DNA from 3 places in the Burkholderia alba genome. Region 1 is predicted to be linked to each of the others. Evidence: predicted binding sites of a transcription regulator. Region 1 holds the regulator's gene; each other region holds the start of a gene.
What was found. Region 1 encodes LexA, which represses DNA repair genes until DNA is damaged. Its sites were predicted from a motif close to ACTGTATNNNNATACAGT; they were not measured.
Positions count from the first base shown of each region.

Region 2: the regulator LexA is predicted to act here: its motif matches at 3,178-3,195, upstream of dinB (DNA polymerase IV).
Region 3: the regulator LexA is predicted to act here: its motif matches at 1,077-1,094, upstream of recA (recombinase RecA).

Region 1 is NZ_JAWJWL010000002.1:130,347-135,301, reverse strand. Features, by position in the region: gene cysW (sulfate ABC transporter permease subunit CysW) at 1-714, opposite strand, end outside; gene cysT (sulfate ABC transporter permease subunit CysT) at 711-1,607, opposite strand; gene RZR99_RS02465 (sulfate ABC transporter substrate-binding protein) at 1,730-2,767, opposite strand; gene lexA (transcriptional repressor LexA) at 3,045-3,692, shown strand; gene RZR99_RS02455 (hypothetical protein) at 3,736-4,077, shown strand; gene RZR99_RS02450 (DUF2939 domain-containing protein) at 4,106-4,762, shown strand; gene RZR99_RS02445 (universal stress protein) at 4,934-4,955, opposite strand, start outside.
Region 2 is NZ_JAWJWL010000012.1:40,730-45,684, forward strand. Features, by position in the region: gene RZR99_RS15375 (TonB-dependent receptor) at 1-530, shown strand, start outside; gene RZR99_RS15380 (alpha/beta hydrolase-fold protein) at 678-2,315, shown strand; gene RZR99_RS15385 (aspartate/glutamate racemase family protein) at 2,353-3,045, opposite strand; gene dinB (DNA polymerase IV) at 3,205-4,344, shown strand; gene RZR99_RS15395 (M3 family metallopeptidase) at 4,414-4,955, opposite strand, start outside.
Region 3 is NZ_JAWJWL010000024.1:55,842-60,796, forward strand. Features, by position in the region: gene RZR99_RS24710 (sensor histidine kinase) at 1-236, opposite strand, end outside; gene RZR99_RS24715 (response regulator transcription factor) at 251-976, opposite strand; gene recA (recombinase RecA) at 1,185-2,273, shown strand; gene recX (recombination regulator RecX) at 2,273-3,121, shown strand; gene RZR99_RS24730 (hypothetical protein) at 3,064-3,297, opposite strand; gene RZR99_RS24735 (DUF2889 domain-containing protein) at 3,327-3,995, shown strand; gene sucC (ADP-forming succinate--CoA ligase subunit beta) at 4,049-4,955, shown strand, end outside.

The DNA.
Region 1 (4,955 bases):
CACCGCGCCGAATTCACCCATCGCGCGGGCATTGCACAGAATCACGCCGTACAGCAGCCCCCATTTGACGTTGGGCAGCGTCACGCGGCGGAAGATCTGCCAGCCCGACGCGCCGAGCACGCGCGCCGCCTCCTCCTCGTCGGTGCCCTGCGCCTGCATCAGCGGAATCAGCTCGCGCGCGACGAACGGGAACGTGACGAAGATCGTCGCGAGCACGATGCCCGGCACCGCGAAGATGATCTGGACGTCATGATCCTGCAGCCACGGGCCGAGCCAGCCCTGCGCACCGAACAGCAGCACGTAGACCAGCCCGGAAATCACCGGCGACACCGAGAACGGCAGGTCGATCAGCGTCGTCAGCAGCGCCTTGCCCTTGAATTCGAACTTCGCGATCGCCCACGACGCGCACACGCCGAACACGAGGTTGAGCGGCACCGCGATCAGCGCGACCGTCACGGTCAGCTTGATCGCCGACCACGCATCCGGATCGGCGAGCGATTCGACGTAGAAACCCACGCCCTTGCGCAGCGCCTCGACGAATACCGCGGCGAGCGGCACGACGAGGAACAGCGCGAGGAACACCAGCGCGATGCCCGTCAGCAGCCAGCGCACCGCGCGCGGCTCGCTGACCGGATCGAGCCGGCCGCGGGCGAGCTCGCCGGGCGCGGGGCCGGGCGAAGGGGATGGCAGCACGGCGGTCGTCTCCCGGCTCATTGCGCACCTCCGCCGGCGACGGCGCCCGCCGCGACAACCGGCGCCGGGCCGCTCGCGCCGCGGCTCGTGCGGCGCTGCAGGTACCACTGCACCGTGTTGATCAGCAGCAGCATCAGGAACGACACCACCAGCATCACGACGGCGATCGCCGTCGCGCCGGCATAGTCGTACTGCTCCAGCTTCGTGATGATCAGCAGCGACGTGATCTCCGATTTCATCGGCACGTTGCCGGCGATGAAGATCACCGAACCGTACTCCCCGAGCGCGCGCGCGAACGCGAGCGCGAAGCCCGTCAGCAGCGCGGGCAGCACGGCGGGCAGCACGACGCGGCGGAAGGTGAGCCAGCGCGATGCGCCGAGGCACGCGGCCGCCTCCTCCAGCTCGCGCTCGAAATCCTCGAGCACCGGCTGCACGGTGCGCACCACGAACGGCAGGCCGATGAAGGTCAGCGCGACCAGCACGCCGAACGGCGTGAACGCGATCTTGATGCCGAACGGCGCGAGATACTGGCCGATCCAGCCGTTGGTCGCGTACACGGCCGCGAGCGAGATGCCCGCGACCGAGGTCGGCAGCGCGAACGGCAGGTCGACGATCGCGTCGACGATCCGCTTGAACGGAAACGTGTAGCGCACCAGCACCCACGCGACCAGGAAACCGAACACCGCGTTGATCAGCGCGCCGCCCAGCGCCGCGCTGAAGGTCAGCCGGTAGGACGCGAGCACGCGCGGCGAGGTGGTCGCGGCAACGAACTGGTCCCACGTGAGCGTCGCGGTTTTCAGAAAGGTGGCGGCAAGCGGGATCAGCACCACGAGGCTCAGATAGGCCACCGTGATGCCGAGCGTCACGCCGAATCCGGGCAGCGCGCTCGGCTTGCGGAAGGTGAACGTCGTCATGCGAATTGCTCTTCCAGGGTGATGCACATGGGATTCATCGGCCAACAGGCGCGCCGTGCGGGCGCGCCTGTTGGCCGTGTCGTGTTATGCCGGCGGCGACAGCCTGCCGCCGGTGCCGCTTCTTATTGCGGCTTGTAGATCGAATCGAACACGCCGCCGTCGGCGAAGTGCGTCTTCTGCGCGTTGGTCCATCCGCCGAACGTATCGTCGACCGTGTACAGCTTCAGCTTGGGAAACTGCTTCGTCAGCGCGGCCGGCACGTCCTTCGAACGCGGCCGGTAATAGTTGCGCGCCGCGATTTCCTGGCCCTGCGGGCTGTACAGGAAGTTCAGATATGCGTCGGCAAGCTTGCGGGTGCCCTTCTTGTCGACCACCTTGTCGACCACCGCGACGGGCGGCTCGGCGAGGATGCTCACCGACGGCACCACGATTTCGAACTTGTCGGGGCCGAATTCCTTCAGCGACAGGAACGCCTCGTTCTCCCACGCGATCAGCACGTCGCCGATGCCGCGCTGCACGAAGCTCGTGGTCGCGCCGCGCGCGCCCGAATCGAGCACGCCGGCGTTCTTGTAGAGCTTCGTGATGAAATCCTTCGCCGTCTGCTCGTTGCCGCCCGGCTTGTGCTGCGCATACGCCCACGCGGCCAGGTAGTTCCAGCGCGCGCCGCCCGACGTCTTCGGGTTCGGCGTGACGATCGACACGCCCGGCTTCACCAGGTCGTCCCAGTCCTTGATGCCCTTCGGATTGCCCTTGCGCACCAGGAACACGATCGTCGACGTGTACGGCGACGCGTTGTCCGGCAAGCGCTTCTGCCAGTCCTTGTTGATCAGCCCCTTGTTCGCGAGCGCGTCGATGTCGTACGCGAGCGCGAGGGTCACCACGTCGGCCTGCAGCCCGTCGAGGACCGAGCGCGCCTGCGCGCCCGAGCCGCCGTGCGACTGCTTGAAGTTGACCGTTTCCCCCGTCTTCGCCTTCCACTCCTTGCCGAACGCCTGGTTGAAGTCCTGATACAGCTCGCGGGTCGGGTCGTACGACACGTTCAGGAACGTGGTGTCCGCCATCGCGTGCGACACGACGCCGAGCGCTGTCGCCGCGCCGAGCGCGAGTGTTGCAATCAGGCGGCGTGCGCCGCTGGCTAGCCCCGTGTTGCGCTTGACCATCCTTGGTTCTCCAGGTGTGTGGTGGGTTCGGTTGCTTATTGAGATGTCGGGCCAGTCTAGCGAACAGCTTTCATCATTAAAAATAATCGTTATTCATTTTTTAATACTCAAAAGTGGTAACGAAGGCGGGGTGTGCGGTTCGGGCGGACGGAGCGGCGTTCCGGCGGCGCGGAGTCGCGCCGGAATCGTCGCGATAGCGACGAACTTCAAGTAACACTTGAATTTCGACGAACACTGTATAAAAATACAGCTCACTGTCTATCCATACAGTCATGCCATGATCAAACTCACCGCCCGCCAGCAGCAAGTATTCGACTTGATCCGTCGCGCGATCGAGCGCTCCGGCTACCCGCCCACCCGCGCGGAGATCGCCGCCGAGCTGGGTTTCAGCTCGCCGAATGCCGCCGAGGAACACCTGCGCGCGCTGGCGCGCAAGGGCGTGATCGAGCTGGCCGCGGGCGCGTCGCGCGGCATCCGCCTGCTCGGCATCGAAGACACGCCGTATCAATTCACGCTGCCGCACGCGGGGCTGATGCAGTTGTCGCTGCCGCTCGTCGGGCGCGTCGCCGCCGGTAGCCCGATCCTCGCGCAGGAACATATTTCGCAGCATTACGCGTGCGACCCCGCGTTGTTTTCGAGCAAGCCCGACTACCTGCTGAAGGTACGCGGGCTGTCGATGCGCGACGCCGGCATCCTCGACGGCGACCTGCTCGCCGTACAGAAGCGGACCGAGGCGAAGGACGGCCAGATCATCGTTGCGCGGCTGGGCGACGACGTCACGGTGAAGCGCCTGATGCGCCGCCCGGGCGGACTCGAACTGATCGCCGAGAACCCCGACTACGAAAACATCTTTGTCAAAGCCGGGAGCGCCGAATTCGCGCTCGAAGGCATCGCCGTCGGGCTGATTCGCTCGGGCGAACTCTAACCGCCGGTTATATCCGCCTGTCCGCCTGGATCTGGAGAACACCATGGAACGCCTTGCCCGTCTGCTGCCTTTCCGCCAATTCGGCCGTCTGCGCCATCTTCGCGGCCGCATGCCGTGCGCGCCGCTCGCCGCCGCTCATCCCGCCAGCGCGGCCGAACCGGAGCAGCAGCCCGAGCAAGCGTCGCTGCTGCTGTCCGCGATGCCCGCCTTCGCGCGCGTCTCGCTGAATGCCGCGCTCCATCATGCGGAGCCGGCTCGCCGGGCGCCGGTACGGGTGTATCACGGCCCCTCTCGGCTGATCATGATCGGAACCATCGACGCGGTCTGCCGGATGATCGATCGCTGCATCGCCGAGGAACGTTCCACTGTCCAACAGGGTCTCTGACTACGGAACCGTTCTTGATGGAGGCCGTTTGAACTTGCCTGCGAGCCGGCCCAGCCGGCTCAAACCGATTCTGATTACCGCGCTGATCGCAGCCGTCATCGCGGCCATCCTCTATGCCTACGCGTCACCGTACCTCGCGCTCAAGCGTCTGAAGCAGGCGGTCGATGCGCGCGACGCGCAAGCCATCAGCGCATATGTCGATTTCCCCGCGCTCAGGACAAGCCTCAAGCAGCAGGTCACCGAGGAGTTGATGCGGCGAATCGATGCGCAGCAGCGCGACAATCCGCTCTCCATCATCGGTGCGCTGATCGGCTCCGCGCTGATCGGACCGCTCGTCGATGCCTATGCGACGCCCGACGGCGTCGCCGCACTGATCAGCGGCATGCCGCCGCGCGGCCAGCCCGGCGAACAGCCGCCCAAGCTCGGCGCCGGCGCGCCCGCGCAAGCGAGTCCGCCGGCGGACTCGCCGCCGGCCGCCGCCTCCACAGCACCCGCCAGTTCGCAGCCGGGCGACGACGACGCTACGCGGAACACGTCGCCGCAAACCAGCGCCGGTTACCGGAATATCGATGAGTTCGTTGTGACGTATCAACGCAACGCCGGCGGCACCCGCTATGCAGCGATCTTTCATCGCAGCGGGCTCTTCATGTGGAAGCTGTCGGCAGTCGACCTGCAACAGCACTGAGATGGGCGGCCGCTCACGCATGACGGCGGCCGGCGACGTGGCGAGCCATCGCCGGCCCGCGTCAGGCACGGGCCATCGGGATCAAGTCCGGAACCGGTTCAATTTACGCGATCGGCGCGCTGCTCGCCCGGGCCGCGACACGCCGGCTCCGCACCATCCGTCGTTCACGGCTTAATGACCGGCCGCGGCCGCT
Region 2 (4,955 bases), on a different contig from region 1:
ACACGCTGAGCCTGTTCCAGATCACGAAGCCGAGCATGCTGCGCGACGTCGCGAGCAACACCTACAACGCGGACGGCGAGCAGCGCAACCGGGGCGTCGAATGGAACGTCTTCGGCCAGGTGGTGCCGCGCGTGCGGGTGCTGGGCGGTGTCGCGTATACGCAGGCGATTCTCACGCATACGGCGGTGCGAGCCTACGACGGCAACACCGCATTCGGCGTGCCGAAATGGACTGCGAACCTGGGGCTCGAATGGGATGCGCCATGGCTCGCCGGATTCACGCTGAGCGGTCGCGCGGTGGCGACCAGCGCGCAGTTCGTCAATTCGTCGAACACGCAGCGGATTCCCGGCTGGACCCGCTTCGACCTCGGCGCGCGTTACGCGACGCGGGTCGCGGGCCGTGGCGTCGTGCTGCGCGGCGGCGTCGAAAATGTCGCGAACCGGACGTTCTGGGCCGGGTCGTTCAACGACGGTTTCGTCACGCAGAACGCGCCGCGCACCTTCAAGGTGTCGGCCAGCATCGATTTCTGACGGGTGTTACGGATGACGATGTTTTCGAAGTGTCTGCTTCGCATCGCGTGTGCGTGGCTCTGCGGCGCGTGGGCGTCGGCGCCCGGCGCGAACGCGGCAGATGTCGCGGATCGGCCGCTAGCGGCGGGGCGGACCGCTGCGGGAGAATTGGCAGACCAGGACCGCGCCTATCCGCTTTCGCTCGAGGCGGGCGCGTTCGTGCAGGGCCGCCTGGACGGTGCGGCGGCGAACGTCGACCTGGTCGACCGCGATGGTCGGCACGTGCGCCGCTTGCTGCAAACCGATGCGCCGTCGCGCGGTTTCATGTTCGTCGCACCGGAGGCGGGCGGATACGCGCTGCGCGTCGGGGCTGCGTCCGGCGCCACGCCGCCGCCAGACGCGCGCGGCTATCGGCTCACGATCGAGCAGATCGTGCCGCGCGCGCAACAGCATCGGCCCGAGGCCGCCATCGCGAGTCCGCGGCTGCGCGCGCTGGCGGACACGCTGCAGGCAGGCGGCGATACCGGCGCGTTCTGGCGGGAAATGGCGGCGCATGGCACGCCGCTCGTCGAGCCCGCGCCGGCGCAGCCGGGCGGGACCGACGCGACCGTCGCGCGCGGCCTCGTGCCCGTCGACGAAGCGACCCGGCTCGTCACGTTCCTGTGGCGCGGCGCGCGTGACAACGTGCGCTTGCTCGGCAGCCCGTCGGGCGAGCACGATGCGCTGCAGCGCCTGCCGGGCAGCGACGTCTGGTATCGCAGCTACGTGGTGCCCGCGACCACGCGGCTCAGCTATCTGCTCGCGCCCGACGTGCCCGAACTGGACCGGCCGGACGCGGAGCGCCGCCGCGCGATTCTCGCGACCGCACAGCGCGATCCGTTCAACCCGCGCGGCTTCATGGGGCCGGGGCTCGACCCGTATCAGGGCAAGTCGGTGCTGGAGCTGCCCGACGCACCGCCGCAGCCGTGGCGCGTGCGGCGTCCTGCCGTGCCCGAGGGGCGCGTCGAAGCGTTTCGTTTCGACAGCACGATCCTCGGCAACACGCGCGACGTCTATCTCTATCGTCCGGCGGGCTATCGCAGCGACGATCCCGCGCGCGCGCTCGCGGTGATCTTCGACGCGCACGCGTATGCCGACCCCGACACCGTGCCGACGCCGACAATCCTCGACAACCTGATCGCCGAGGGACGCCTGCCCAGGACGGCGGCGGTAATCGTCGGCAATCCGGACAGCACGACGCGCGGCCGCGAGCTGCCGCCGAATCCGGCGTTCGCGCGTTTCCTCGCCGACGAGCTGATGCCATGGGCGCGCGGGCAGGGCGTGAGTGCCGTCCCGGCGCGCACCGTGATCGCGGGGTCGAGCTATGGCGGCCTCGCGTCCGCGTATGCGGCGTTCCGGCATCCGGAGCTGTTCGGCAACGTGCTGAGCCAGTCGGGCTCGTTCTGGTGGGCGCCCGCGCAGGGCGATGCGCGCACCCGAGCGGCCGAATGGCTGACCCGCGAATATGCGGCGCGCGACCGGCTGCCGGTTCGTTTCTATCTGGAGAGCGGCCGTTTCGAGGACGGCAAGGGGCCGGCGGGAATCGGCACGACGAGCCGGCATCTGCGCGACGTGCTGAATGCGAGGGGCTATCCCGTGACGTATGCGGAAACCGCCAGCGGACACGACTACCTGCATTGGCGCGGATCGCTGGCCTGCGGGTTGATCGCGCTGATCGGCACGCCCGGCGCACGGGCCGCGCTGCATCGCACGGCGCCCGAATCGGCCGATGCGGCGATCGTGAGCCGCGCGTGCCCGCTGCTTTAGCGCGAGCGAGGGCGGGGGCGGGGGCCGTCGAGTCGCGTCAGCAGGCCGCCCAGTCGACCGCGGCGCGCGCGTGCAGCGCGGTAGTGTCGAATACCGGCAGCGGCGTATCGGCGGCACCGATCAGCAGCGTGATTTCGGTACAGCCGAGTATCACGCCTTGCGCGCCGCGCTGCGCGAGCCGTTCGATGATGGCCTGGTAGGTTGCCCGGGAGGCGGGGTCGATCACGCCGTGGCACAGTTCGTCATAGATGATCCGGTGGACTTCCGCCCGTTCCCGCTCGTCCGGTACGAGCACGTCGAGCTCGAACTGCTCGCGCAGCCGCTGCGCATAGAACGGCAACTCCATCGTGTAGCGCGTGCCGAGCAGGCCGACCCGCTCGACGCCGGCGCGCTTGAGCGCGTCGCCCGTCGGGTCGGCGATATGCAGACACGGCACCGCAACCGCCTGTTCGATCGCGCCGAACACCCGGTGCATCGTATTGGTGGTCAGCACGACGAGTTCCGCGCCCGCGCGTTCGAGCTGGCCGGCCGCCGCCGCCATCCGCGCGCCGAGCGCATCCCAGTCCTGTGCGCGCTGCAGCACCTCGATCTCCGCGAAATCGACCGTCACCATCACGCTGCGTGCGTTGTGATGGCCGCCGTGCAGCGCCTTCGAATACTGGTTCATCATGCGGTAATACTCCGCCGACGATTCCCAGCTCATTCCTCCGATCAATCCGATGGTTTTCATGCAAGGTCTCCTGCCGATCCGATGGGTGGGTCGAGTATAGGGAGCGGTGCCTGCCGGCGGCGGTACACCCGGGTGCCGATCGGACCGGTACGGCGCCCGGCACGATGGCAGTACGGGGCAGTTGAAACGCTTACTGTGTTTTTGTACAGTAACGGCACCTTGAACCTATCCTCACATTCTCACGACGCCACGCCGCTGCCGCCGGGCCGCGCGGATGCGCTCGCGCGCAAGATCATCCACTGCGATTGCGACTGCTTCTACGCGTCGGTGGAGATGCGCGACGATCCGTCGTTGCGCGGCCGGCCGCTCGCCGTCGGCGGGCGGCCCGACCAGCGCGGCGTGATCGCCACCTGCAACTACGATGCGCGGCGCTTCGGCGTGCATTCGGCGATGTCGTCCGCGCTTGCGATGCGCAAGTGCCCCGATCTGCTGATCCTGCCGCCCGCGATGGACAAGTATCGCGCCGCGTCGCGGCTCATCATGTCGATCTATCGCGACTACACGCCCGATGTCGAGCCGCTGTCGCTCGACGAAGCCTATCTCGACGTCAGCGGCTCGGAGCGCTGCCAGGGCAGTGCGACGCGGATCGCGCAGGAGATCCGCGCCCGCGTGTATGAAACGGTCGGCGTCACGGTGTCGGCGGGCGTCGCGCCGAACAAGTTCGTCGCGAAGATCGCGTCCGACTGGAACAAGCCCGATGGCCTCTTCGTGGTGCGGCCGCGGGAAGTGGACGCATTCGTCGCTGCGCTGCCGGTGCGCAAGCTGTTCGGCGTCGGCAAGGTCACGGCGGCACGGCTCGACAAGCTCGGCATCCAGACCTGCGCACAGTTGCGCGAATGGTCGCTGTTCGACCTGCATCGTGCGTTCGGCGCGTTCGGCCGGCGCCTGTACGAGCTGTCGCGCGGGATCGACGAACGGCCGGTGCGCGCGGACCAGGCGCGCAAGTCGGTCAGCGTCGAGACGACCTACGTGCACGATCTGACGACGCCCGCGCAATGCGCGGAAGAGATTCGCCGGCTCACCGCGCTGCTCGACACGCGGATCGAGCGGGCCGGCGCGGCGCGCTCGATCAGAAAGCTGTACGTGAAGATCCGTTTCGCCGACTTCCAGCGGACCACGGTCGAGTGCGTGGCCGACGCGACCGACGCGGACACGGCCGTCGCGCTGCTCGACAAGGGGCTCGCGCGGCGCCGGCAGCCGGTGCGGCTGCTGGGCGTCGGCGTGCGGATCGACGAAGACACCGCCGAGCGGCACGGCCAGATCGCGTTGTTCGACAGCGCGCCGCCCGACGGGCGATAAAAAACGGCAACCCGCGCGAGCGGATTGCCGTGGATCGGACAGGCCGGCGCGCGGGCCGGCATCGGATGCTCAGTGCGCGGCGTCCGTCATCCCGTTATGGCGCAGCAGCGCGTCGATGTTCGGTTCGCGGCCGCGGAACGCCTTGAACGACTCCATCGCGGGACGGCTGCCGCCCACCTCGAGAATCTCACGGCGGTAGCGCGTGCCGGTCGCGGTGTCGAGCACGCTGCCGCCGGCAGCCTGCGCGGCTTCCTCGAACGCCGCGTACGCATCGGCGGACAGCACCTCGGCCCACTTGTAGCTGTAGTAGCCGGCCGCATAGCCGCCCGCGAAGATGTGGCTGAACGTGTTCGGCCAGCGCGAGAACGGCGCCTGCGGAATCACGTGGAAGCGTTCGTTGATGTCGCGGGCGAACGCGTTGACGCTGGTCCGGCCGGCGGGGTCGAAATCGACGTGCAGCAGCATGTCGAACATCGAGAACACGATCTGGCGCAGCGTACCCAGCCCGCTCTGGAAGTTCTTCGCGGCGAGCATCTTGTCGAACAGCGCGCGCGGCAGCGGCGCACCCGTTTCCACGTGCGACGACATCGACGTCAGCACGTCCCATTCCC
Region 3 (4,955 bases), on a different contig from region 1:
TTCGCGATCGTCTTTGCGACGAGGTAAGTGACCGCGATGCTCATCGGCCACAGCAGCAGCAGGGGCGCGAGCATCCAGTCGAGGATTTCGCCGAACAGCGAGCGCGGGCGCGTGCCTTCGGCGGCGTCGGCCTCGTCGGGCGGGGCGAAGGGATTCTCGTAGCGGGCGTCGCGTGCGGCGTCCGCCGCGTCGGTCTGAGGCGGTGCGGCGCGGGCGGAATGGGCCGGGGTGGCCATCGGGCGCCCGCGCGTCAGCGCAGCGACGGACTGACGGCGCTCGGGGCCGCCGACGCGGCGGGGCCGTCTGCCGGGGCGACTTTCTCGAGGCAGTAGCCGAGGCCGCGCACGGTGGCGATGCGCACCCCGCTCGGCTCGATCTTCTTGCGCAGCCGGTGCACGTAGACTTCGATCGCGTTGTTGCTGACTTCCTCGCCCCATTCGCACAGATGGTCGACCAGCTGCTCCTTCGAGACGAGCCGGCCGATCCGCTGCAGCAGCACTTCGAGCAGGCCGAGCTCGCGCGCGGACAGGTCGAGGACGTGCTCGTTCGCATACGCGATGCGCCCGACCTGATCGTAGGCGAGCGAGCCGTGCCGGACGACGGTCGGGCCGCCGCCCGCGCCGCGCCGCGTCAGCGCGCGCACGCGGGCCTCGAGTTCGTTCAGCGCGAACGGTTTGGCCATGTAGTCGTCCGCGCCGAGATCGAGACCTTTCACGCGTTCGTCGACGCTGTCGGCGGCCGTCAGGATCAGCACGGGCAGGTTCGAATTGCGGGCCCGCAACCGGCGCAGCACTTCGAGACCGGACATCCGGGGCAGGCCGAGATCGAGGATCAGCAGGTCGAATGCCTGCATCGACAGCGCGGTATCGGCTTCGACGCCGGTCTTCACGTGATCGACGGCATAGCCCGATTGGCGGAGTGACCGGGTCAGGCCGTCCGCGAGTATGCTGTCATCTTCGGCAATGAGAATTCGCATGATGCGCAACCGATGGCCGGCAACGCGGCGTGGGGGCCGGCGCGGCTGTCTCCGAAATGATCTGGATTACGCGTGCTCGCATCGCGTGCTTGCATAAACCACTGTTTTTTTATACAGTGTCTGCATTCGTGCACCTAACGGCTTGTCGAGCCGGATCGAAACCGGTGCACCCGGGGCAGACGCTGCTCATCATAGCAAAGGACGATTCATGGAAGAAAGCAAGAAGGCCTCCGGGATGACCGCGGAAAAGGGCAAGGCACTGGCGGCTGCGCTCGCGCAGATCGAGAAGCAGTTCGGCAAGGGGTCGATCATGCGGCTCGGCGCCGGCGAAGCGGTCGAGGATATCCAGGTGGTATCCACGGGTTCGCTCGGTCTCGACATCGCGCTCGGCGTCGGCGGTCTGCCGCGCGGCCGCGTGGTCGAGATCTACGGCCCGGAATCGTCCGGCAAGACCACGCTCACGCTGCAGGTGATCGCCGAAATGCAGAAGATCGGCGGCACGGCGGCGTTCATCGACGCGGAGCATGCGCTTGACGTCCAGTACGCGGGCAAGCTTGGCGTGAACATTCAGGAACTGCTGATTTCGCAGCCCGATACGGGCGAGCAGGCGCTCGAAATCGCCGATGCGCTGGTGCGCTCGGGCTCGATCGACATGATCGTGATCGACTCGGTCGCGGCGCTCGTGCCGAAGGCCGAAATCGAAGGCGAGATGGGCGATTCGCTGCCGGGTCTGCAGGCGCGGCTGATGTCGCAGGCGCTGCGCAAGCTGACCGGCACGATCAAGCGTACCAATTGCCTCGTGATCTTCATCAACCAGATCCGGATGAAGATCGGCGTGATGTTCGGCAACCCGGAAACCACGACGGGCGGTAATGCGCTCAAGTTCTATTCGTCGGTGCGTCTCGATATCCGCCGGATCGGCTCGATCAAGAAGAACGACGAGGTGATCGGTAACGAAACCCGCGTCAAGGTCGTGAAGAACAAGGTTTCGCCGCCGTTCCGCGAAGCGATTTTCGACATCCTGTACGGCGAGGGTATTTCCCGTCAGGGCGAAATCATCGATCTCGGCGTGCAGGCGAAGATCGTCGACAAGGCCGGCGCGTGGTACAGCTATAACGGCGAGAAGATCGGCCAGGGCAAGGACAACGCGCGCGAATTCCTGCGCGAAAATCCGGAAATCGCCCGCGAGATCGAAAACCGTATCCGCGAGTCGCTCGGTGTGAGCGCGATGCCGCAAGGTGCCGCAGCCGTAGCCGCAGCCTCCGCAGAAGCCGAAGTCATGGACGACGAGGAGTGATGCAGAAGAACCGGGGTAGCGCAGGTTCGTCGGGAGCAGGGCGCCGGGGGCAGGAAGCGCCGGATGCGTCGGCCCGGCTGGAACGTCAGGTGCGCATGCCCGGTTCGACTGAAGGACGGCCCGCGGGTCGTCCTGCTACGGGGGCATCGGACGATGCCCCCGTTTCGTTTCAGCGTTCGGATCCCTTCGCATCCACGGATGTGGACGAGTCGTTCGACGCGCACGATGTCGAGAGAAATCGCGGCGCGACGGGCGATGCGCAGTCCGGCGCACCGGCAGGCGGCGACGTCTACACCCGTACGAGCCAATCGCCCTATCGTTCGAAACGGCGTGCTTCCCCGTTCGCGGAGGAATCGGCGGACGCAGGCGGCGCGCGGGCATCCGGCCCAAGACAGTCCACCCGGTCGTTGAAGGGACGGGCGCTCGCCTATCTGTCCCGGCGTGAGTACAGCCGCTCGGAACTGGCGCGCAAGCTTGCGTCGTACGTGGACGAGGGAGACGACCTCGACGCGGTACTCGATGCGCTCGAGCGCGAGGGTTGGCTGTCGGATGCGCGTTTTGCCGAGAGTCTCGTGCACCGGCGCGCATCCCGGGTCGGCTCGGCGCGTATCGTCAGCGAACTCAAGCGTCATGCGGTCGGCGATGCGCTCGTCGAGGAAGTCGGTGCGCAACTGCGCGAAAGCGAGTTCGCGCGCGCGCAGGCCGTCTGGCGCAAGAAGTTCGGCGTCGTGCCGCAAACCCCCGCCGAGCGCGCGAAGCAGGTGCGCTTTCTCGCGATGCGCGGCTTTTCTCAGGCGACGATCATGAAATTGCTGAAGGTCGGCGACGAGATGTTCGGCGACGATTGATTGCCGAAGCCGAAGCCGAAGCCGAAGCCGAAGCCGAAGCCGAAGCCGAAGCCGAAGCCGAAGCCGAAGCCGAAGCCGACACCCCGCACCCCGCACCCCGCACCCCGCACCCCGCACCCCGCACCCCGCACCCCGCAGGAACGCCCGCCGCCGCACCGATTTTTGCTGCGCTGCACGCATTGGCCAGCGCCATGCCCCGCGCGGCATGGGGCCTGATATCCCAAATACCCAGTATGCTAAAATCCACGGGTTTTCCTATTCGGCTTCCTCCTTCCGCATGCCGCTATCCGAGCCCGTATCCCGCCAGTTGCGCCATCGACGCGCAATTCGGGCGGAAGCCTACGAGCGCGACGACGGCTTGTGGGATATCGAAGCCTGCCTGACCGACCATAAGCCGCGCGATGTTGCGCTGGCGTCGGGCATCCGGCCGAACGGCCTGCCGATCCATGAACTCTGGCTACGCATTACCATCGATCGTAAGCTCAATGTCGTCGACGCCGAAGCGTCGTCGGACTGGGCGCCCTATCCAGGGCAATGCGAAGCCGCCAATCCCGCCTACCGGGCCCTTATCGGGCTCAATCTCCTCGACCACTTCCGCCGCGATGCGACCCGACTTCTTGCCGGTGTCGCGGGCTGCACGCATCTCACCGAGCTGTGTGCCGTCCTGCCGACCGCGGCAATCCAGGCGTTCGCCGGGGATGTGTGGAATACGCGCGATGGCGCGGGCGACCACGGCGCGGCGGGCAAACCGCCGTTCCAGCTCGGCCGCTGTCAGGCGCTGCGTTTCGACGGCGAGGTGGTGAGGCAGTTCTACCCGACCTGGTACGGCGCGAGTCGGCCGGAGCGGGGTGGCGGAAGCGGCTCCAAGGATTGAACGAAAACTGTAAGAAGAAGCGACTTTTAATCGACTTTTAATCCAACTCCAGACTGAAGGAATCACGCATGAAGATTCACGAGTACCAGGGTAAGGAAATCCTGCGGAAATTCGGCGTCGCGGTCCCGCGCGGCAAGCCGGCGTTCTCGGTGGACGAGGCCGTCAAGGTGGCAGAAGAGCTGGGCGGCCCGGTGTGGGTCGTCAAGGCTCAGATTCACGCAGGCGGCCGGGGCAAGGGCGGCGGCGTGAAGGTCGCCAAGTCGATCGAGCAGGTGCGCGAGTTCTCGAACCAGATCCTCGGCATGCAGCTCAAGACGCACCAGACCGGCCCCGAAGGCCAGAAGGTGAACCGTCTGCTGATCGAGGAAGGCGCCGATATCAAGAAGGAACTGTATATCGGTATCGTGATCGACCGCGTGTCGCAGAAGGTCGTCGTGATGGCGTCGAGCGAAGGCGGCATGGACATCGAGGAAGTGGCCGAAAAGACTCCGGAAGCGATCCACAAGGTCGCGGTCGAGCCGTCGAAGGGCCTGCAGGATGCCGAAGCCGACGATCTCGCGAAGAAGATCGGCGTGCCCGACGCATCGATTCCGCAAGCGCGCGAGATCCTGAAGGGTCTCTACAAGTCGTTCTGGGAAACGGATGCATCGCTCGCCGAAATCAACCCGCTCGTGGTCACGGGCGACGGCAAGGTGATCGCGCTCGACGCGAAGTTCAACTTCGATTCGAACGCCCTGTTCCGTCATCCGGAAATCGTCGCGTACCGCGATCTGGACGAAGAAGATCCGGCTGAAGTGGAAGCGTCGAAGTTCGACCTCGCGTACATCTCGCTCGACGGCAACATCGGCTGTCTCGTGAACGGCGCGGGCCTCGCGATGGCGACGATGGACACCATCAAGCTGTTCGGCGGCGAACCGGCCAACTTCCTCGACGTGGGCGGCGGCGCCACCACGGAGAAGG